2 regions of the Sphingobacterium anhuiense genome follow, and region 2 is predicted to be linked to the other one. Evidence: riboswitches for the same ligand, from Rfam matches in the RefSeq annotation. Region 2 holds a riboswitch; the other holds the start of a gene.
The links. A riboswitch is a leader RNA that binds a small molecule or an ion and turns the genes downstream of it on or off. The one in region 2 is predicted to bind thiamine pyrophosphate.
Positions count from the first base shown of each region.

Region 1: linked by a shared signal. The riboswitch ahead of thiM (hydroxyethylthiazole kinase) and the one ahead of thiS (sulfur carrier protein ThiS) in region 2 are both predicted to bind thiamine pyrophosphate.

Region 1 is NZ_JBHUPE010000004.1:162,697-174,249, forward strand. Features, by position in the region: gene ACFS6I_RS06325 (cytochrome c) at 1-614, opposite strand, end outside; gene ACFS6I_RS06330 (redoxin domain-containing protein) at 611-1,183, opposite strand; gene ACFS6I_RS06335 (SusD/RagB family nutrient-binding outer membrane lipoprotein) at 1,308-2,993, opposite strand; gene ACFS6I_RS06340 (SusC/RagA family TonB-linked outer membrane protein) at 3,025-6,366, opposite strand; TPP riboswitch at 6,897-6,990, shown strand; gene thiM (hydroxyethylthiazole kinase) at 7,054-7,851, shown strand; gene thiE (thiamine phosphate synthase) at 7,848-8,486, shown strand; gene thiD (bifunctional hydroxymethylpyrimidine kinase/phosphomethylpyrimidine kinase) at 8,483-9,316, shown strand; gene tenA (thiaminase II) at 9,303-9,953, shown strand; gene ACFS6I_RS06365 (DUF4091 domain-containing protein) at 10,133-11,553, shown strand, end outside.
Region 2 is NZ_JBHUPE010000006.1:177,409-188,961, forward strand. Features, by position in the region: gene ACFS6I_RS15870 (DEAD/DEAH box helicase) at 1-318, shown strand, start outside; gene ACFS6I_RS15875 (alpha/beta fold hydrolase) at 385-1,245, shown strand; gene ACFS6I_RS15880 (Cof-type HAD-IIB family hydrolase) at 1,388-2,164, shown strand; gene ACFS6I_RS15885 (hypothetical protein) at 2,161-2,775, opposite strand; gene ACFS6I_RS15890 (iron chaperone) at 2,802-3,164, opposite strand; gene ACFS6I_RS15895 (DUF502 domain-containing protein) at 3,263-3,859, opposite strand; gene ACFS6I_RS15900 (bifunctional UDP-N-acetylmuramoyl-tripeptide:D-alanyl-D-alanine ligase/alanine racemase) at 3,907-6,348, opposite strand; gene ACFS6I_RS15905 (regulatory protein RecX) at 6,422-6,910, shown strand; tRNA gene ACFS6I_RS15910 (tRNA-Gly) at 7,010-7,085, shown strand; tRNA gene ACFS6I_RS15915 (tRNA-Leu) at 7,100-7,184, shown strand; gene nudK (GDP-mannose pyrophosphatase NudK) at 7,657-8,235, shown strand; TPP riboswitch at 8,422-8,520, shown strand; gene thiS (sulfur carrier protein ThiS) at 8,542-8,790, shown strand; gene thiC (phosphomethylpyrimidine synthase ThiC) at 8,818-10,632, shown strand; gene ACFS6I_RS15935 (thiamine phosphate synthase) at 10,629-11,225, shown strand; gene thiE (thiamine phosphate synthase) at 11,333-11,553, shown strand, end outside.

The sequences.
Region 1 (11,553 bases), on a different contig from region 2:
TCAATATATGGATCTCCTGCCTTAAGATCCATTGATATATCAGGAATGGAAGTGAACATGTAATTTACGTGGTGGACAACCTTTTTGTTGTTACTATAAAATTCGACACCTTCAATGGTATTTTCCTCCAACATTTCAAACGGAACCCTAAACAGCACGAAGCGCTCTTTGTTATTCCCTTTTACAATAAACGGTTTGTCGATTTTTAAGGTTAAGTCCGGCTTACGGTCTGTTAATAATGGCGCAGATGCAGCGACTTGTCGTTTAACTTTGTTTTTTCCTTCAGGAGCTCCTGAGTCTATCCATTTAATTATCATTTCCTTTTCAGTTGATGATAATTGGCGGTTGTTTGCAAAGTCTTGATAATGCGGATTTGGCATCCAGGGTGGCATGAAGCTGGTTTGAATTACTTCTTTCACCATTTTAGATCGTTTCTTGAAGTCTTGGTAGGTTTCCAATGGAAAAGGAGCCTCACCATCGGTACTCTTGTGGCAGACGGCACACTTGCTTATTAAAATTTGTTTAACATCTTGATAGGTTTGAGCATGCGTTTGCTGTACTGTTAAAGTAGCAAGCAGTATTAGACCTAATAAATAAAGGAGAGTGGATTTCATTGTTCGATATAGCATCCTATTGGTTTAACATAACGAGTTTCTACCGCGGTGTTGTTCAGTAATCCCTCTATTGCATTTTCTAAATAATTAACTGTTGCCTGCTGTTTTGTTTTTCCTAGTTTTATAGCCCAATCATCTATCGCGCCATGATACACAATTTTTCCATATGAGTCGATGAGAAAAACTTCTGGTGTAACAGTCGCTTTTAAAGTCGTAATAAGTTTTAATTTTTCATCCTTGATTAAGGGGTAGTTGATCTTATATTTAATTTTAAAGTTTTCAAACTGACCTACACTTTCTTCAGATCCAGGAAATACACCAAAAAACTTGATTTTGTTTCCAAATTTAGTGAAGAGAGAAGCTATCGTCAATGTATACTTTTGGCTTAGTGGACATTCTGGAGCATAAAAAATATAAACGTGAGGTATAGCGCTTAAAGCGGTATATATGAACTGCTTATTGTCAATGGTTACGCCTGTTGGAATCGACTTGTAATCGATCTGACTTGGTTGTGCCTGGCTGTTTAGACATCCTAAAAGTAAAATAAGTGCTATGCCGATATTCTTCACTTTATTAGTTTTTAAATGGTCTTGTTTTCAAATTATGAATATAGACAAAATTGCTTATATCCAACGTAAATTTTAAATACATTGGATATAAGCAATTAGTCATTTACTTATTATTGTCTAGGTATTATTTCATATCCCACCACACTCTTCCAGTTATCTCATTAGGATTACGGAATTCAGGATCTTTCATCATTTCATCAATTGCATTGTTCACATTTTGTGCATTCAAATCCGTGACTGAAGGACGAGTAATTGAAAACCGTCGTGGCATCTCAAGAGTTACACCTGAACTGATAAATTCCTCTGATTTCATAATATTTCCTGTTAACGAAGGGTAACCAGTACGTTTAATAAGGGCCCATGCTTCGCTGTTATTTTTGAAATAATTGATGTACTGTTGTACGCAGATTTGTTCAAGGGCATTAGCTGGGGTAAATACGACACCCGGTTTTGCTTTATATGCAGTTATTTCTTCTGGAGTCAATGCTTGGTAACCCGTTATTTTTGCAATTGAGGCTGCTTTATCATGCTCAGCTAATGCTGCATCAATGCCTTTGTAGTACCAATTCTGTGCATCTGCTGGTGTGCCGTAAATACCACGTTGAGCAAGTTCAGCACGCATGAATAATACATCTGAAAGGTTAATCAGCGGATATGTCATATTTCCATTGTTTGGTGTGCTATTGAAATAGCTTGGACGGATAGATGACGGTAATCTAACCCCAGTTACGTCTATATTATTAAACTTATAGGATATAGCCGCAAAATATGGTGCCTTAGTTGCGTCCTGTGAGGCGTCCGGACTAACATACTGTCCACGGTAAAGCTGACCATCCCAAGCAAAAGAAGCTGGAATTTTTCCCTGTTCCTGTGCCGCCTCAAAACGTTCTTTTGTAAAGTGTGATGGTTCATAGTAAATCCTTATGCGTGGATCACTTGTTTTCCACATAAAATCGACCATATTTTTCGATCCTGACACAGGACGTTGATTAGCTGGATTGTCATCACCTCCGGTACGTCCGTTTCCTGCAATGAACCTCCATGATTCAGCATCACTGCTAATAACACCAACATTATCTCCTAATACCTCTGCTGCAATGGTGCGTAATTTGGTCGGATTTCGTTTCATTAAACGCATCGCCATTTTGAGACGTAAGCTGTTTGCTGCTTTAATCCATTTGGTAGCATCACCGTCATAATAGATGTCGTAACCAGTAAGAGGGGTTTGGGTAACAGTTGTTGGAGCTTTAAGTCTTTCAACTGCAGATTTTAGCTGTTGATCCAAGATATCATACAGTTGTTCTTGTGTATCATATTTAGGTGTCAGTAAAGGTGGTGTTGTGTAACGCGCCCTAAATGCTTCTGAATAGGCCATGCTCCCATAGACATCTGAAGTATACCATGCAAAGTATGCCAATGGAATATCCGCAATGGCATTAAGATGTACATAAGATGCTTGCTTTTCAGCAGGTAATTTTTTAATAATTTCCTTAATGTCTACAAGACGATTCCCTACACCGTTATAAAACATGCCCCATCGAGCACCAATATTACCCGAGGCTTGATAGGAGCCCTCTGCATTTCCAGATCCAATAGAAAAGGTTTGTGACCAGTAGTAGATACCTAGATAAAGGTCATAATAACGTTCATTTCCATGGATAGCCAAGAGGCCAGTAGGTAATTCATATTCCGGGGGTATAGTTAATATTGCATCAGGGTCTGTGTTTAAATCAGCAAATTTATCCCTGCTGCAGCCAGCTGATAGTACAAAGACTAAAAGAATGGCCCATATATTGATTTTATTTTTCATTTCTGTAAATTTTAATTCAAAGATCATCCTATTAGAAACTTCCGTTTATACTAAAGCCGAAACGACGAACATATGGCATTGCCGAGCCTTCATTCATAGCACCCGACCCGCTGTCACTGACGCTATATGGATTAAAATTATCTGGTGCGCTGTTGTACAAGAAGAAAAGATCATTTGCATAAACACCAACACGCAACCCATTCATTTTTAGTTTTTTTGCGACAGTAGCTGGCAAATCATAATTTAAACCAACTTGCTGTACCGAAACCCATGAAGATGTATACATAGAACGTTCACGAATACCTCGGAACCAGGAATGTGAATTAGCATAATAAGCTAAGGCACTCGCAGGACGCACATAACCCGCATCAATAGCTTCTTGATGAGACATTCCAGATAGATCTACGGTTTTGCCTCCGACAGTTATAGCACTACCTTGTTTATAGACCCCATCGTAAACAATCCCATCTGTTCTTTGAACTCCAGCTGCTGTCGTATAAGGTACACCACCAAATTCAGCTGAACGTCCAGGAAGCGTACTTTCTAATGTTCCTAACCATGAACCTAAGTCTTTGGTCGAGGAATAGACCATGCCGCCAAATTTAGCATCTAAAGCGACAACCAATTGTACTGTTTTGTAATTGAAAGTATTGCGCCAGTTACCTAAAAATTTTGGAAGGATAGAACCTAATACAGGAGACTTATCTAGGCCTTCAGTATAGTTAGCGGCGCGTTCATATAATGTTGAAGCGCCACTTATTAGCAATACCTTCTGACCATTGAGTGGACTTTCAATAGGGTTTCGAGTACCGTCGACTGCTTGGTATCTTGCATATCCATAAGGAGCGATTACAGTTCCGTAATCACCACCTACTTTTGCAATAGCTTGATAGCCATCGCCTCCGCCGACTCCTAAGTATTCTAGCCCAAATGGCAGAGATAAAATAGTATTTCGATTTCGCGTATAGTTAAAACGAGTGTCCCATGAAAAGTTCTCTGTTTTGATAGGTGTGCCGTACAGAGATAATTCAATTCCTCGGTTTCGGATTACCCCACCATTGAGAAGAGCTGCGGTAACACCCGATGTTATTGGTGTTCCAAATGGAATAATTTGGTTTTTAGAGTCCTGAGAGTAGAAAGATATATCAGTACCTAAGCGATTATTCAGCATTCGGACTTCTAACCCAGCTTCATATTTTGCTGTTCGTTCCGGAATTAAGAATTGATTAGGAAGAGTGTTACTTGAATAGGCATAGTTAAGTACGGAAAGTCCTGCATAAGATAAATATGGACTTCCTCCAGAATATGCACCTGTATTTGTCGTGTAAGCATTTGTACCATTTCCAGCTTCCACATAAGAAATCCTTAGAGCCCCATAGCTAAATAAAGGTGAAAGTTTCTCCTTAAAGGTTTCGTTAAATTTCCAAATCGCGTCTACTCCTGGATAAAAATAAGAGTAGGTTCCATGCCCGTCATTATAAACTAGTGACGAGTTCCAGTCATTACGGCCATAAACGTTTAATGTCAGTTCATCGCGGTAATCGATGGAAGCTTGGTAAAATAATGAGCCTAAATTTCTTTTTTGGGGTTTATATTCACCTCCTTTGATAGGATTTCGTGAATTGCTAAGGCGATATATATCAGGATAAATTGCGCCATCGGTATTCGCAAATTGACCTTTGGATGTGAAACTGTAATATTCACCTCCCCCTAACACCATAAGATTAAAATCATTGAATTTTTTCGTGTAGTTCAATGTACCTCTAAACTGCGAAGTAAAGCGATTACTTGTGTTAGTCGCGTAGTAAGGGTTTGCATACGCGGAGTCACGTCCTCGAGTCTTATTTTCAAAGTTGCTACCGATGTAATTGATGTTAGCAAATCCTTGAAACTTCCAATTATCAGTAAAAGGAATCTGTACATCAACTACTCCTCTGAAATTATCGTCTTCAGAAACCCGATTGTTTTCGTATAAATTATATAAAACACTCGTGAATCCGGTTTGATCTGCCTCATTCCAACCACCGATTGGTGCAATATAATTGTTCTTCCAATATTTGGTGTCATAATATCGAGGTATACCAGAAGCAAAGTTCATTAAGATACTGCCTGCATCTGTATTTCCAGAGAGTAATGCGTTTCCTCCGCCTACGTCGGCAGGGTTTTTAGCTTTACTTTTGACATAACTTACATTTGCATCCACAATTATTTTACCTAAAACACGTTGCGTACCGCGAAAGTTTACACTATTTCTCTTGAAATCATTATTTGGGGTAATCCCTTTTGAAGAGTTATTCGAATAAGATAATCGGAAAGAGCCTTGGGGATTCCCGCCAGTTATGCTTACTGAAGTATTAGTGCTTGGTGCTACACGGTAAGCATCAAGCATGTTGTTTGGATTTGCTGAGAAAACAATTTCGCGACCATCATTGTCCAATACCGTTTGGCCTTGAAATCGTGGTCCAAAATTATATCCGGGAGCAGCAACCTGAAGCTTACCATCGGCTGTTTTTATAAAATCAAGATCACTACTGGTAGTTCCCGGACCAAAATGATTTTGAAAGTCTAGGGTTTTATACGCTTGATCCCATTGTGTATTTTGGGTAACGGATACACCTAATCCCTTTTGAGCAAATCCACTTTTAGTGGTGATTACAATAACACCATTTTGTGCACGGCTTCCATAAAGAGCTGTTACAGCCCCACCTCTTAGTACTGTAATGTTTTCGATATCATCTGGATTAAGATCTTTCAAGATATTGCCAAAATCCTGGTTACCGCCACGGTTTGGTAAAACCATATCTGTATCCATCAGAATATTGTCAATTACCACTAAAGGTTGATTATTGTATGGATCCAAAGAAGCACTACCACGTATACGGAAAACTGGTGTTGCTTGAGGACCACCAACGCCTGGTTGCACTTGAAGTCCGGGTACCATGCCTTGCAGTGCCGCAATTGGATTAATTGCGCCAGTTCGACGGATATCGTCTCCAGAAATTGTTGTGACGGCAGATCCGATCTGACTTCTCTTGCGTTGTGTGAAACCGGTTACAATGACTTCTTCTAAGGAACCCTCTTCAGGTTTAATAGTCATGTTGATGATTTTACTATCGCCAACTGATACTTCTTGTGCGACGTAACCAATAATGGTAAAACGTAGTGTTTCGCCTTTTTGAGCTTGGATGGTATAGCTACCATCTTCTTTTGACTGGGTGGCTCGCGAAGTACCTTTCACGGTAATGGTTACTCCTGAAACTGGTCCAGTGGCACTCGTCACTTTCCCAGTGAGAGCTTGTTGTGCTTGCAGATTGGATATCGAAATGAGGGATACCGAAACCGCCATACAACAGGAGGTGTAGAGTTTTTTCATGTTACTGTAGGTTAAAAAATAGGGGTTAGTAATTTTTGATAAAATAACATAAAAATGTTACAAGTTGCAAATCTTTTTAAAAAAAAAATTAAAGTTTCTTGAAGAAATAAAACATTATTAATAAATCAATAAAAGTAACTATTGAGATGGATCATATCTATTTTTAAAATACAACATGTTGATTATGTAGTGTTTATTGAGAATTATTCAATGTGATAATTAGAATGATTCAATTATTTTTTAACTGAAATTTATTTTTAAAAACAATAAACTACTGCTGTTTTTTCAATATTCAATGAAATTGTTCTAATTAATGACATATATGAAATTGTAATCTATAGAACAAGTATATATCCGAGGGGTATAAATTTTATCTTTAAAGAGAAAATTAAAAAGTGTCTAAAATTACTCTTAAATTTTTAAAAACTATCCATTATTGGAATTGTTGGATGATGTTTATATGGAGACATTTCTTAATAAAATATATCGTGGAATAACTATAAGAATGAATGTTTATATTTTATATCTTTGTTATGCTTTAGGGGTATTCTAAAAAAGAATTGAGAGAGTCCCTTTGAACCTGATACGGCTAATACCGACGTAGGGAAAAGCAATGCAGTACACTTGTGCTGTTTTGTAGGTGGTTTTTCTCCTAAGGCATTCAATCTTTTATAAAATGAAATGAATATGGAGAAAACACTTTGGAAGCATATCCAACAAGTAAGAGCGCAATCGCCACTCGTACATAACATTACTAATTTTGTCGTCATGAATAATACTGCCAATGCCTTGTTGGCTGTTGGTGCTTCACCCATTATGGCGCATGCTAAATCTGAAGTAGTCGAGATGGTCACGATCAGCGATTCACTTGTTATTAACATAGGAACGTTAGACGAAGTGTGGTCTGAATCTATGTTATTGGCTGCAAATACTGCTTCTCAATTAGGAAAACCTTGGATTTTAGATCCTGTTGGAGCGGGGGCGACATCTTATCGCGATCATATTCTAAAAGAATTGCTTCGTGAAAAACCCACTGTCATAAGAGGTAATGCATCTGAAATTATCGCACTAAACAAATCTAATCTTATAAAGACGAAAGGGGTGGATAGTACTTCTCAAAGCGGTGAAGCAGTTTTAGCAGCATTGGATCTTCATCAACATTATGGTTCCGTTGTTTGTATTTCTGGCGAAACTGATATCGTGATTTCTGGGAGTCAGGAGATTCATCTAAAAAATGGACATCTTTTGATGACAAAAGTAACCGGTTTAGGCTGTTCTGCAACTGCGCTTATTGGCGCATTTATGGCTGTAATCACCAATAAAACAGAGGCTGTAACTGCTGCAATGGCTCTAATTGGAGTAGCGGGAGAATTAGCTGAGAAGGAAAGTAATGGGCCGGGTAGTTTGCAAGTTAAACTTCTTGATAAACTATATAATATCACTGAGGCTGAATTTAATAATACATTAAAATTTGGCATATTATGAATTTAGATACATCTTTTCCTTATCAGCTATACCTCGTAATTTCAGAGCAGGATTGCCGTGGGAAAAATTTCCTTCACGTAGCAGAGAAAGCAATTCTGGGTGGTGTCGATGTCATACAGCTTAGAGAAAAAAATCTAACATCTGACCTATACTTAGCTAAAGCTAAACAATTGAAAGAGATTACTGACAAATACACAATTCCGCTAATCATCAATGATAATCTTGAAGTGGCTCAAGAATTAAATGCGGCTGGTATTCACGTAGGTAATCGTGATATATCTCCTAGTAATATTAGGCAAGTCTGGAACAGTCCAAGACCTCTGGTCGGTTATTCGATTGAAAATCTTGAACAGTTAAAAAATCCGCAAATTCCATTATCCGATTACCTGGGTATCAGCCCTGTATTTAATACTGAAACGAAAAAAGACACTATCACAGAATGGGGTTTAAAGGGTATTGTAGAGATTCGTCAACGTACAGACAAACCGCTGGTTGCTATCGGCAATATTCACATACAAAATGCGCGTCGTGTTATACAAGCAGGTGCCGATTGTTTAGCTGTAGTATCTGCGATATGTGGAAGTGAAGATCCGGAAAAAGCAGCTTATGAACTTAAAAATGAAATTTTGAAATGAAAAAATACCGTTATCCAAGTACGCTGACGATCGCAGGTTTCGATGGCAGTGGGGGAGCCGGAATCCAAGCCGATATCAAAACTTTTTCAGCATTAGGATGCTATGCTACTTCCGTATTGACAGCACTGCCTGTACAAAATACGATGGGTGTGCGCAAGATTTATCCCATAGCGCTGGAAGCTGTAGCAGATCAGATTGAATCTATTATGGACGATGTCTTTCCTGATGCCATAAAGATAGGAATGGTGCATACACCACAATTGGTTATTACGATCGCACAGACGCTTCAGAAATATAAAAAAGTACCCCTTGTATTTGATCCTGTTATGGTTGCTACCAGTGGCCACAAACTTATTGAGGAAGAAACTATTACGGCAATGATCGACCTACTATTTCCTTTAGCAGATTTGATTACACCTAATATGGATGAAGCAGGTATACTGGCCAAGGTGACAGTAGAAACATTAGAAGATATGTACGCTGCAGGGGAAAGAATTCTTGCATTAGGTTGTGAGCGTGTCTTGGTAAAGGGTGGGCATCTGGAACAAGATACGCTTCAATCTATATTATTTGATAAGAATAGCCAACCGGAAATATTTAAAAGTAAAAAAATTAAAACGAAGAATACCCATGGTTCCGGTTGTACACTATCATCTGCAATAGCCGCTTATCTGGCACAGGGGAATACAATATCTGAAGCCGTTTCTTTAGCACAAAATTATGTTTTTAATGCAATAGAGCAAGGGTCAGATGTACAATTAGGGATGGGCAACGGTCCTTTAAATCATTTTTTTAATCCTCAAAAACAAATTAAATATGAATTGGTCTGAACAGGTTTGGAATAGTATTTCAGATGAATATCAGTGTATATTAGACATGCCTTTTATAAAGGAACTTACGACAGGAAATTTGCCGAAAGAAAAATTTCAATTTTACATGGCTCAAGATTCGCTTTATCTTGAACATTTTGGTCGAGCATTAGCCCTTATTGGTGCTCGGGCACATGATGTTCAAGATGCGCTATCCTATATGCGTTTTGGAGAAAATGCAATTGTTGTCGAAAATGCCTTGCACGACTCTTATTTTAAAGATTTTGGTGTTACCGAGAAAGGTGATATTCAGCCTGTTTGCCATCATTATGTGCATTACCTAAAAAGTACAGCAGCGCTAGATCCTATAGAGGTTGGGATGGCTGCAACTTTACCTTGTTTTTGGATATATAAAGAAGTGGGAGAATATATTGCTAGACAAGAAAAAATACTTGATAATCCGTACCAAAAATGGATTGATACATACGGAGGAGAAGATTTTGCTATTTCTGTACGGCAAGCAATTGCTATGTGCGATCAAGTAGCCGCAAATACGACTGATGCTATTCGTAGTAAGATGAGTGAAGCATTTGTTTTAGCATCTAGACTGGAGTATCAATTTTGGGAAGCCGCTTACGATCAAAAGGTCTGGAATTAACGTGTTGATAAAAATGAGCAAACGTTTGTTCTTGTTTAGCATTTGTATACATCTTAAAATTTAATTAGTTTGCTTCATGTTGTGAAAATATATTTTGTGATTACTTATTAAATTTTCTTGTTTAAAAAGTAATCACATCCTTATGGTAAATCTGAATTGAAAAAATAAGTTATATAAATATGAGCTTTAAGAATAAAACTTTAGCGTCAGCACTTCTTGTCGGAGCGCTATGGAGTGTACAAACGGCAAAGGCACAGACACCTGCCTTTGAAATGGTGAATTTTCAAGAAATGGCGGATCCAACGAAAGATGCATTGTCTGACTGGTCCACGGTTAAAAAGGGCTTACATAGTTCGTTTGTAACAATAGATAAGCGTTATCCTAAATCCCTGGTTCCTGATTTAGAGAAGAAGTCTAGCGATGCTATAGTCGGATGGCGTGGAGAAAGGGTTTCATCACAAGTGTTATTATGGACGAAAGAGGCTGCGCCGGATGTCAAGGTGACTATATCAGATTTCAAAGGTACAAAGGGGGCTAAAATGTCTTCAAATGTTGCTTCAGCACGTTTCGTTCGCTATGTAATGACTGATGAATTTGCTGCTGGCTGTGGATATCGGAAGAAAGAGGATTTTGCTTCTTCATTATCACCAGATATGTTAGATGATCTAACAGCATTCGATCTTGAAGCTAGCAAAGCACGTCCTGTTTGGCTGACGGTGAAGATCCCGAGTGATGCTACCCCTGGAGAATATCAAGCAAACGTGCGCATCGAGAGTAAAGGAAAGATTACTGACCAATTAACATTGAAAGTTACTGTTTTAGAAAATATATTGCCAAAGCCTAGTGAATGGGTCTTCCATCTGGATCAATGGCAACATCCGTCGGCTGTAGCACGTGTGCATGGATTAGAAATGTGGAGTGATGCCCATTTTGAAGCGATGAAACCAGTTATGAAAATGTTAGCCGATGCAGGACAGAAAGTGATCACTGCAACCATGAATAAAGATCCATGGAATGTACAGACTTATGATCCATATGCTGACATGATTGTTTGGAACAAAAATGCAGACGGTACTTGGGCTTACGATTATAAAGTATTTGACCGTTGGGTTCAGTTTATGATGGACTTAGGCATTAAAAAGATGATTAATATCTATTCGATTGTTCCATGGAATAATGAAATACATTATCGCGATGTAGCAAAAAATGAAGTTGTCAATGTTGTTGCAAAACCAGGAACACCTGCATTTGAGGAATTATGGACCCCTTTCTTAAAAGACCTTGTAAAACATTTGGATTCAAAAGGTTGGTTGGGAATTACAAATATCGCCATGGACGAACGTACAAAAGAAGAAGTAGATGGTGCTTTGTCTCTTTTAAAAAAGGTGGCACCAATTTTAGGTGTTTCTTATGCGGATAATCAGAAAACCTATCAGCGCTATCCTGACAGTAAAGATATTAGTATTGCCGCAAATCATCCCTTTTCTCATGAAGATCTGCTCGATCGTAAAAAAAGAGGTTTGATCACTACTTTTTATGTGTACTGTGGGAATAATTTTCCAAATCAATTTACGTTTTCAGATCCTGCAGAGTCTGCTTA
Region 2 (11,553 bases):
AATGAAGCACAGCGAGTCATACTGATAAGTTTAAAAGCAGGTGGAACGGGCTTAAATCTTACAGCGGCGAGCTTAGTCTATTTGGTTGATCCCTGGTGGAATCCTGCAGTTGAAGCGCAAGCTATCGACCGCGCCTTTCGAATAGGTCAAGCAAAAGATGTCACCGCGATACGCTTAATCTGCCCGGATACTGTGGAGGATAAAATCATGAAACTGCAAGCCAATAAAACAGCAATAGCAGATAACATCATTTCCAGTACTTATAATCCGATTGCAGACTTTATGAATAAAGAACGCCTACTGAGTTTATTTCAATAAATCGAATTGCTAATGTTAAGAGCTCATCTATGCCCTTAAAACATACATTTTTAAATAATTATCCTGATGAAAAAACTAAAGCAAAGCATTGAATATCTGAAATCTTTAGAACATATTTCTATAACGGCTAATTTAGATGATATTTGGTCTTATATCTGCTATTCTCCTAAAATGCCATTGCGACATCATCAAGAGCTACTAATACAATTAGCTTCAAAAAATGAATTAGCAGTAAAGGATGAATTTTTCGGTGGTCACCTATTATCTTTTCCTGTCTACCGTTGGGGATCGGGCAAAGATTTAGTTTTGTTGACACATGGTTGGGGATCAAAAGCCGCAGATTTTTCCATGCTTATTGATAAACTATTGGAAAATCCAGATTTAACGATAATCGCATTTGACGCACCTGGAAATGGAGGAGCGGAAGGAGAATTATCCAATTTAATTTTATACATTGAAGCTGTTCAAACTATCATTAATACCTATGGTTTACCTGCAATAGTCATCGGCCATTCTCTCGGTGCCATGGCTAATATCGCAGCATTAGCAAAACTTAGACATACTCCTAACTGGATCATTAGCCTTACTCCACTAATAGATTTAAAAGCAAATTTCGCAGCTAGTATGGATTTCGTAGCTGTACCAAAAGATGTTCAAGAGCACTTTTTTCTGAATTTTGAAGAAAAATTCAATATGAAAACCGCTTACTTTCATTTAAACAGTTTATACGATTTTGATAATAGCCAGCAGCATCTTGTACTCTATGATCAACAGGACAAAATTGCGCCTTTTATTTATCTGCAATCATTTTTAAAAGATCATCCCCAAACAGAGACTGTTGATTTGAAAGGTGTAGGTCATGAACGCATATTAAAATCACCGGAAGCACTAGCTTACATTCTTGAAAAAATAAGTTCTTTAAAATAAGAAGAATCTTTATTCAAATCCTTCAATTTTTGACAGATGAAATGTAGCATAATACTGACGCTACTTCTTCATTATGACATCATAAGGGCAAAAAGCAATCTTCTAATGATTACCTTTGTATCACAAACATTTATAAAGTAGCATGATTAAAGCAGTTTTTTTTGACATCGACGGTACTCTTCTTAGTTTCGATACCCACAAAGTACCCGCTTCAACCGAAAAAGCCATTCAAGAATTAAAATCAAAAGGTATAAAAGTAATTGTTTCTACGGGAAGGTCTATCAATAGTTTAGATCATATCAAATACCTTGACTTTGACGGATTTATCACATTCAACGGTGGCTATTGCATCACGAAAGAGGGTGATGTACTTTTCAGAAAAGGTATTCACGCCACTGATATTCAATCTTTGATTGACCATGCTGCAAAAAATGAAGTAAGCTTCTCGTTGATGTCTGAAGAAGAAATCAGCATTTTTCAAGTAACACCGGAGATCGCTTCCATGTATGCACTCTTGAATTTACCTGTCCCGCGTCAAAGATCGTACGCAGACTTTGATATGGGATCTGTACTTCAAACCAATATCTTCATTCAACCGGAGGAACAGGAAGAATTTATGAACAATGTAATGCCTAATTCTGTGGCCAGCCGTTGGACCCCGCTATTTGCAGATGTGAATCCTTTAGGTCAAAGCAAACAAATTGGTATCGATATTTTCATCAAACACTTTAATATCAACATCAAGGAAACCATGTCTTTTGGTGACGGTGGAAACGATATCACCATGTTGAAACATACGGCCTACGGAATTGCTATGGGTAATGCCAATCCTGAGGTAAAAGCTATTGCAGACTATATTACCGATGATGTAGACAATGACGGTATATACAATGCTCTAGCACATTTTGAGGTTATCTAAAACCTCAAAGTTAGATTTGCGCGAAATGTATGTGCATTGCTATTCATAATAAGTGTATGTCGATCACCAAATTCATACTGTAGACGAGCCTGATAATTCTCCACAGAATCATTAACTTTTTGATCTACAATATGGTGATTAACATGATTTGTAATATCCAATGAAATGATTTTTTCAAATACTGAAATCTTGATTTTCATTGGATATTTTTCTGCTGCATGATATCCTTGCCACAAAGCATTCTGAACCAATGGCAATAAGATAAACCTCGGTACAGACAAAGTGGGATATTCGATCTTTTTAGTCCACACAACGGAAAGGTCTACAGCAGAAATCTGACTGAATAAAGAAACATATCTTTCCATAAAATCAATTTCTGCTTCAGCACTATTCTGAGTTTCCAATTGCGAAGCAATATCCTGATAAGTTAGAAAAGCTTGTAAAAATAAGGTATTCTTTGGATCATCCTTAATTTTATCTAAGCAACCTCGTATAAGTTCTATATCAAACTGACTGTTTACAAAAGAAAGCTGTGCCTTATCTTTGCATTGTTCCTGTAAGTTTTCAGGAACTTTACTGCTCCATAAACGATTCCATAATCGATCCATCACCACCTTTAATTTAAAATCCTAATAACCTATTTAAACTTATCTAATGTCTCTGAAACCCTAAATTCAACAATTCTTGCGATGAGGTCATATGGGATCGGCTCCCGTAACGGAAACTGCACCGAACCTTTACCTTGCTTATAAGAAGCAAGTTCTGTTTCGAATTTTGAGTGACCGGTCGGCGTTGCATAAAACCCGATATATTTCTGATAACCACCGAAATAAACAAGCGGTTTCCCTTTTAATTTATAAGCTGGCATGCCATAAGCTATTCCTTCAGTAGCTTGAGGAGCATGCTGCAGAATTGTATTACGGACCTGCAACAAGATCTCCTGCACTTCTTTTGGAAAAGAAGCAATATACTCTTCTACTGTTTTAAATTCAACATTCATCACTAATTATGATTTAAAGTTCAAGATAAATGTAAACAAAAGGGAACCATTTTACCAATGATTCCCTTTTGTTTTATATAAACGTATGTATTTGTATCTTATTCTAAACCACTGACACCACCTGAAACAACGAGCTTCATCGCGTCTGTAGCAGACATATCTAATTTGGTTACCAAGGATGATTTGACAACGACCACCTGACCTGCAAATGAATATGAATAGGGAAAATAAACCACCACTTCATCTGTAAGCTTAATTTTTGATAGATCTGATTGTGTCAGAAAACCAATTTTACTAACCCCTATTTCATTCACTTTAACTAGGACAGGAACATTAAATTTTTTGGCATCACCTACAAAAGCTTCAGTAAAATCTTTAATGGATGAATATAGCGTATTCAACAAAGGAATACGATTAATCTGATTATTCAACCAGTGTTTAATTGGATCTGTTACAAAATTGGTAAAAACAATCCCTGCTACAACCAAAAATAAAATGACTGTTAAAATACCGATTCCGGGAATATATAAAGGATGTCCTGTCTCATCCTCTAGGAATAACCCTGTAAGATTAAGCGCCGAATCTACTGAAGCAACAATCCAAACAATTAAAAAAACCGCACCAGCTAAAGGAACAACGACCAAAGTTCCTTTTATAAGATAATTTAAAAAAGCTCTAATTAATTTTGATAACATATCACTTGTACCTAAAGACCCTACAAAGATGCGAAATAAGCCTCGAATTACTCGTAAAAATAAACTCTTTTCACCCGTTGTGAGATATTGACCAACAATTCATACGGAATGGTTCCTATAGCCAATGCTGCTTCCTTGATATCAGGATAAACAATGACTTCATCTTCTTCATTAACATCAATATCTGTCACATCCAACATACACATATCCATACAGATATTTCCAATGGTAGAAACCAGTTGTCCGTTGATCGACATTTTACCTACTCCATTACCGAACCTTCGATCATAACCGTCTGCATAACCGATCTTGATGGTTGCGGTTCTGCTCGCACGTTGCAACATACCAGCGCGATTATATCCTACTGTTTCATTAGCCGTAAGCTCTTTTATCTGGGTAACATTGGTTTTTAGAACACTAACTTCTCTCACCGGCAAATCATCACGATCCATATCAATTCCATAAAGACCAATCCCTAAGCGTACCATATCGAAATAAGCACTTGGCCACAGATCAATACCCGATGTCGCAGCAATATGTCTGATAAAAGAATACCCTAATTCCTGCTTAAGTTTTGTCGTGAAAACATCTAAAAGATGAATCTGATTCTCAGTAAAAGCATTATCAACAGCATTTCCTGCCGAAGCTAAATGTGAAAAAACAGACTGCACTTTCATCGCATCCTGATTTTTCAATATCGCTAACAGTTCATCAACTTCCTCTGGCATAAAACCAAGACGATGCATCCCGGTATCAACTTTAATATGGACTGGAAAATCTTTTAGCCCTTGCTGTAACAGATAGCGGAGAAATGAATTTAAAACTCTAAAACTATAGATCTCTGGTTCCAACTTGTGATGTACAATAGCATCAAAGGCATTTTCATCAGGACTCATTACAACTATTGGAAGTGTGATGCCTCCATTTCTCAGATCAACACCTTCATCAGCAAAAGCAACCGTCAAATAATCCACATGATTAAACTGTAGTAAATTAGCAATTTCAAAACTTCCACTTCCATAAGAAAAAGCTTTTACCATAGCCATCAATTTAACACCTACAGGCAACAGACCCCGGTATATATTGAGGTTATGTTCCAATGCATTTAAATTAATCTCTAATATCGTATCATGTGATTTGGCAACCAATCGTTTACTGATCTGTTCAAAATGATAATCACGTGCCCCCTTTATTAAGATGGTCGAATTACTATAATCAATATGCTTAAAACCATCTATAAATGATTTAGTATCCGAGTAGCTGGCTGTGGGTAATGAAAACTGTGCTTCTAACTGACTCAAAATAGGTCCGATAAAAATCAAATCAGTTAATCCACTAGCTGCGACCAAACGTTTTAGTTTACTGATACTCTTCTCATCATGCAACTGTACACCAGGAATATCGGATAAGATTAGGACCTTACGAGAATTTTGCTTTTGTTGCTTTAAAAAATCCAATGCAATCTGTAACGCTACCAGATCATTACTATATGAATCATCAATAATGGAAGTATTATGTTTTCCTTTTTTCAATTCAAGACGCATCTCCATCGGTTGCAACGTGGCAATACGATCGGCTATCGTTTTAAAATCATAACCAAAAGTAATCATCACTGCAATACATGAAATCGCGTTCTCAATTGATGCTTGATCAACAAAAGGAATTTTAACCGTAAAAAACTGACGGGAAAAACATAAACTTACCAATGTAGCTTGATCACCTTCCTTCTTAAGTGAATAAACTTCTAATTGACACGATTCATCCTCTCCCCAGGCGAATTTGTAAATCTGAGAAGGCATATAGATCTGTTCAAGATACTTTTTAGGATAGACCAATACCTCAGCATCTGTAAAAAGTTTCAGCTTCTGTGCAATTTTTTCCTCTTTAGATTGAAACCCTTCTTTATGGGCTACCCCAATATTAGTTAATACACCATGCGTGGGTTTAATCATTTTTTGGAGTTTTTCCATTTCACCGACCTCACTTATTCCAGCTTCAATGATGGCGAAATTATATTGTTCATTCAGTTCCCAGAGTGATAAAGCAACACCTAGCTGTGAATTATAGCTTTTAGGACTGCGGTAGATTTTATATTCTGGAGATAGCAGTTGAAACAACCATTCTTTGACAATAGTCTTACCGTTACTCCCTGTAATACCCAATACAGGAGATTTAAATTTCATGCGCTGTGTTTCTGCTACTGCCTGTAATGCTAAAAAAGTATCTGCGACCCATAAAACATTAGCATCTGGCAATATCAGTTCTTGCTGAAAGTCATTTTGTAACACAAAATTTCTAATCCCTTTACTATAGGCATCCATGATAAACTCATGTCCATCACGACGATTGATCAAGGCAAAAAATAATCCTGTTTCAGCATTTACGATCTTACGTGTATCATAAATCAGATTTTGAATGATAGATTTATGATAAACAATAATTGATCTTTTAGGAACAACAATCTCTGAAATATCCGATATGGTATACATTTTTTAAAATATTTATTCAATCAAAGCTCCACAATTTTTCAATAAGTTCAATATATTTTTGAAATTTGTAAAGATGTTTGACGAAGAGAAAACGAGAAAAAAAATATACACACCTAAGCAGGCATTGCTTAAGGCTGCTAGCTATTGTGCTTATCAAGAACGGGCACAACAAGAAGTCAGGGATAAATTATACGAATGGGGCTTACATCATGAAGATGTAGAAGAAATCATTTCACAATTGATATCGGACAATTTTCTAAATGAAGAGCGCTTTGCTATAGCCTATACCCTAGGCAAGCTTAGAATAAAAAGTTGGGGAAAGATTAAAATTAAGCAGTCCTTAAAACTCAAAAGGGTATCCGATCCTTTAATTAAAATTGCGTTTTCAAAAATTGATTTAGATGAATATGAAGATAAACTCCATGATCTCTTAGATAAAAAGCAACTATCATTGAAAGATAAAGATGCCTATATTCTAAAAAATAAATTATTTCAATATGCTTTATCAAGAGGTTTTGAAAGTGATCTCATTTCTTCTCTCCTGAAAGAAAAGGGCTTATAAAAAAAAGACAATAAAGCTTATATTAAAATTTGTTTTTTTAATTATTAGCTCTATATTTGCATCACCAAAACAGAAAACAACTTGTTAACTGTTAGCAATGCGAAAATAGCTCAGCTGGTAGAGCACAACCTTGCCAAGGTTGGGGTCGCGAGTTCGAATCTCGTTTTTCGCTCCACATTAATATCACCTGCCTAGGTGGTGGAACTGGTAGACACGCAGGACTTAAAATCCTGTTTCCGTTAAGGAAGTGCGGGTTCGATTCCCGCCCTAGGTACAAGAAAGCTCATCCAAAAGATGAGCTTTTCTTGTTTATGGACCTTTGATTTTTTTATTGATATCAATAAATTTACCATTGTATATTATTGTTTCCATCTTGTATATTTCTAGATAGGTAATAGTGATATTATAGAGGTTTACTAAAGGGTTCATAGAGGTATATCTCTATAAACCCTCTATAAATACATAATAAAATGTATTTAAGATCTCAAGTACTTTTTAACCTGTCCTCTACATGATCTTCATCATTTTATATCAGCTCATAAAGGCAATCGCTACTGAATAAAATTTCCTTTAACACGATCGATTTTTCCCATATAAACAATTTTAGGAGTTTATAAATTTATATACCTTTAGCCATAGACAACTTACTTTTAAAAGTCCACCGAATTTTAGGAAAAAAAGTATAAAAGAACTGAAAAATATGCATATGATAATCGTTAATAATGCGAATTTGAAATACCTCAATCATGATAGATAACATCAAAATCACAGAAACCAAGATCTTATCAGACAATTGGTACGTCTTGCGAAAGATCACTTACGAATATTTAAAAAAGGACGGCACCATTATGAGTCAAAGCAGGGAAGCATACGACAGAGGAAACGGCGCCACTATTTTACTGTACAACAAAGAGCAGAAAACAGTTATTCTTACCCGCCAATTTCGTCTACCTACATTTGTCAATGGAAATGAGAGCGGTATGATGATTGAAGCTTGTGCAGGTTTGTTGGATAAAGATAATGCCGAGGATTGCATCAGAAGAGAAACGGAAGAAGAAACGGGTTATAAAATTACAGATGTACGTAAAATATTTGAAGCTTATATGTCCCCTGGATCTGTCACAGAAATTCTGTATTTCTTTATAGCCGAATATGCTAAAGAAATGAAAGTCAGTGAAGGTGGTGGACTAGAACAGGAAGAAGAAAATATTGAAGTTTTAGAATTGCCTATAAAAGAAGCGATGCAAATGGTTGATAATGGCGAAATCAAAGATGCCAAAACCATTATGCTGCTTCAATATATTAAACTCCATCATATTTTATAGTATTTGCCATTGATTCACCCTGTCCATAACTCCACCTCTGGCAGGGAGAATCATTGTTCGCTATACCAGCAGTCCTCATCAGTAAAACACTTCACTTCTTAAAGTATATGGTTCTGTCACAAAAAGATGGACAGACTAAAATAAATCTACCTCTTTTCGTTTATTGAGATTTTTTACCTAGTTTAGTGGAAACTTTAGGGGTGTCTGCAAAATTTGCAGGCTGAGATTTTACCCTTAGAACCTGATCCGGATCATACTGGCGTAGGGAAAAGTAGATGTCTTCATTGTGCATATACCGGCACAACTGTGGCCATTCCTAAAGTTTTTTATTTAAAAATTTTAAAAGGAATGGAACTCACAATTAATCACCAATTACGTTTTTTTGAACAGCCCCCCTCCTCTTTGGAAGGTTTGATGCTTTTGGAATTTCCAGAAAAAAGCAAGGGCATTGCTGTCGCTATTAATAACCAGGTTATACCCAAAACGGCTTGGGCAACAACCAAACTACAGCATCAGGACTCAATTCTAATTATCGCTGCAACACAGGGCGGATAAATCTCTTATACCTATTACTATACCATTATGTTAGAACAAAACATTACCCAGACCCCATTTCCAAATTCAAAAAAAGTCTATATTTCAGGTCAGCTTTATCCTATTCAGGTTGCCATGCGTGAAATTACATTAAGCCCGACCAAACTTAGCAAGGGTGGAATAGAAATCAATCCTCCAGTCACTATTTATGACACTTCTGGTCCGTATACGGATGAACAAGCAGAGATTGATATCCGCAAAGGTCTTCCTAGAACTCGTGAAAATTGGATATTGGACAGAAAAGATGTTCAAGTTTTATCACAAATCAGTTCAGATTATGGAAAAGAAAGATTAGCAGACTCGGAGCTGGATGAACTCCGTTTCGAATACAGCCATAGACCTAAAAAAGCATTAGCGGGTAAAAATGTAAGTCAACTGCACTATGCAAGAAAAGGTATCATAACTCCAGAGATGGAGTATGTAGCTATTCGCGAAAATCAGCGTATTGAGCAAATCGAAGCGGCAACTAAAGGTATGGATCATCAGCACACCGGTCATAGTTTTGGTGCCCGTACTCCAAAGAAATTAATTACCCCTGAATTTGTAAGAGAAGAAATTGCCGCCGGAAGAGCAATTATTCCAAACAACATTAATCATCCAGAAAGCGAACCGATGATTATCGGTCGCAACTTTTTGGTAAAGATCAACGCTAATATTGGTAATAGTGCCGTTACCTCAAGCATTGAAGAAGAAGTTGATAAAGCTGTCTGGGCATGCCGATGGGGTGCTGATACAATTATGGATCTTTCAACAGGTAAAAATATTCATGAAACACGCGAATGGATCATCCGTAATTCTCCGGTGCCAATTGGTACAGTTCCTATATATCAAGCTTTGGAAAAAGTAAAAGGCGTTGCAGAAGATCTGACATGGGAAATATTCAGAGATACACTAATTGAACAAGCCGAACAAGGGGTTTCTTATTTCACTATCCATGCAGGAGTACTTTTACGCTATATCCATTTAACAGCACAACGTGTAACAGGTATTGTTTCCCGAGGTGGCTCGATTATGGCAAAATGGTGTCTGTTCCATCATAAAGAAAACTTCCTTTACACGCATTTTGAAGAAATCTGTCAGATCATGAAGGAATATGATGTTGCTTTTTCCCTAGGGGATGGACTTCGACCAGGTTCTATAGCTGATGCTAACGATGCTGCACAATTTGCTGAATTAGAAACCTTGGGAGAGTTGACCAAAATAGCATGGAAACATGATGTACAGGTTATGATCGAAGGCCCAGGTCATGTACCTATGCACATGATCAAAGAAAACATGGACAAACAGCTTGAGGTTTGTGACGAAGCACCATTTTACACTTTAGGCCCATTGACAACAGATATTGCTCCTGGTTATGATCATATCACCTCAGCAATTGGCGCGGCAATGATTGGCTGGTTCGGCTGTGCCATGCTTTGTTATGTTACCCCAAAAGAACACCTCGGTTTACCTAACCGAAAAGATGTAAAGGATGGCGTGATCACCTACAAACTGGCTGCACATGCGGCAGATTTGGCTAAAGGACATCCTGGTGCACAATACCGCGACAATGCGCTGAGTAAAGCGAGGTTTGAGTTCCGTTGGGAAGATCAGTTTAACCTTTCCTTAGATCCTGACACAGCCCGAGAATTTCATGATGAAACTTTACCTGCAGACGGTGCCAAAGTTGCTCACTTCTGTTCGATGTGCGGCCCTAAATTCTGCTCGATGAAGATCACACAGGAAATCCGGGATTCTGCAGAACAAGGCATGATCGATATGTCAAAAGAGTTTATCGAACAAGGTAAAGAATTGTACTTATGATCATCGTCTTGACAGCTGAGCATGATATTGATAACGAACTCCAGATCATCAACAGTATACTGGATGCAGGATTGGAACTGTTACATATCAGAAAATATAACTTTTCAGATGATGATATGTGTCAATTTATTTATGGAATAGCTCCGCAATATCGAAACCGTCTTGTCCTGCATAGCCATCATCATCTAGCCGAAAAGCTAAACATAAACCGGTTACATTTTAATGAATATGATCGAAAATCAAAAAAACAAAATCAGTATAGTCCTACCGTAATCCGATCAACATCTGTGCACAGCATTGCAGATTTTAATCAACTGGATAACCGATGGTCATACGCACTGTTTAGTCCGATGTTTTCAAGTATTTCAAAACCTGGTCATGGTAAGGAGCATACCGTAAAAAACGAGTTAAAGCTACGGAATAACCAGCAAGTTCAATTAATTGGGCTTGCTGGTATCCATTCCGAAAACCTAGGCCTTGCATATGATGCCGGCGTCGATGGTGTAGCGCTATTAGGAGAAATCTGGAAGAATGAACAACCTTTAATAAGTTTTAAAAATTGTCTTATGAAAGATCATGCATATTGCCTGTAACAATAGTTGTTAAAGGTACTTCATTCCTTTACAAATGATTAGAAGGAAATACCCAAACCGGATTATACTGAGCAGAAAAATGCGATAGCAAAAAAATTGAAACAGTAATGACAGCATACCCCAAAAATATCACGTTCAGTAAGATACAGTATATCTCGCAGGGAGATACGGCTATTGAACAGGAGACTAACATTAATAATGCACTACAAGCGGGTGCAGATTGGATTCAGCTACGCTGGAAACAAGGCACTGAAGATGAAGTGCTCGCATTAGCACGTCGTATTAAACAGCATTGCTTGCAACATAGTGCTACGCTTATTATCAATGA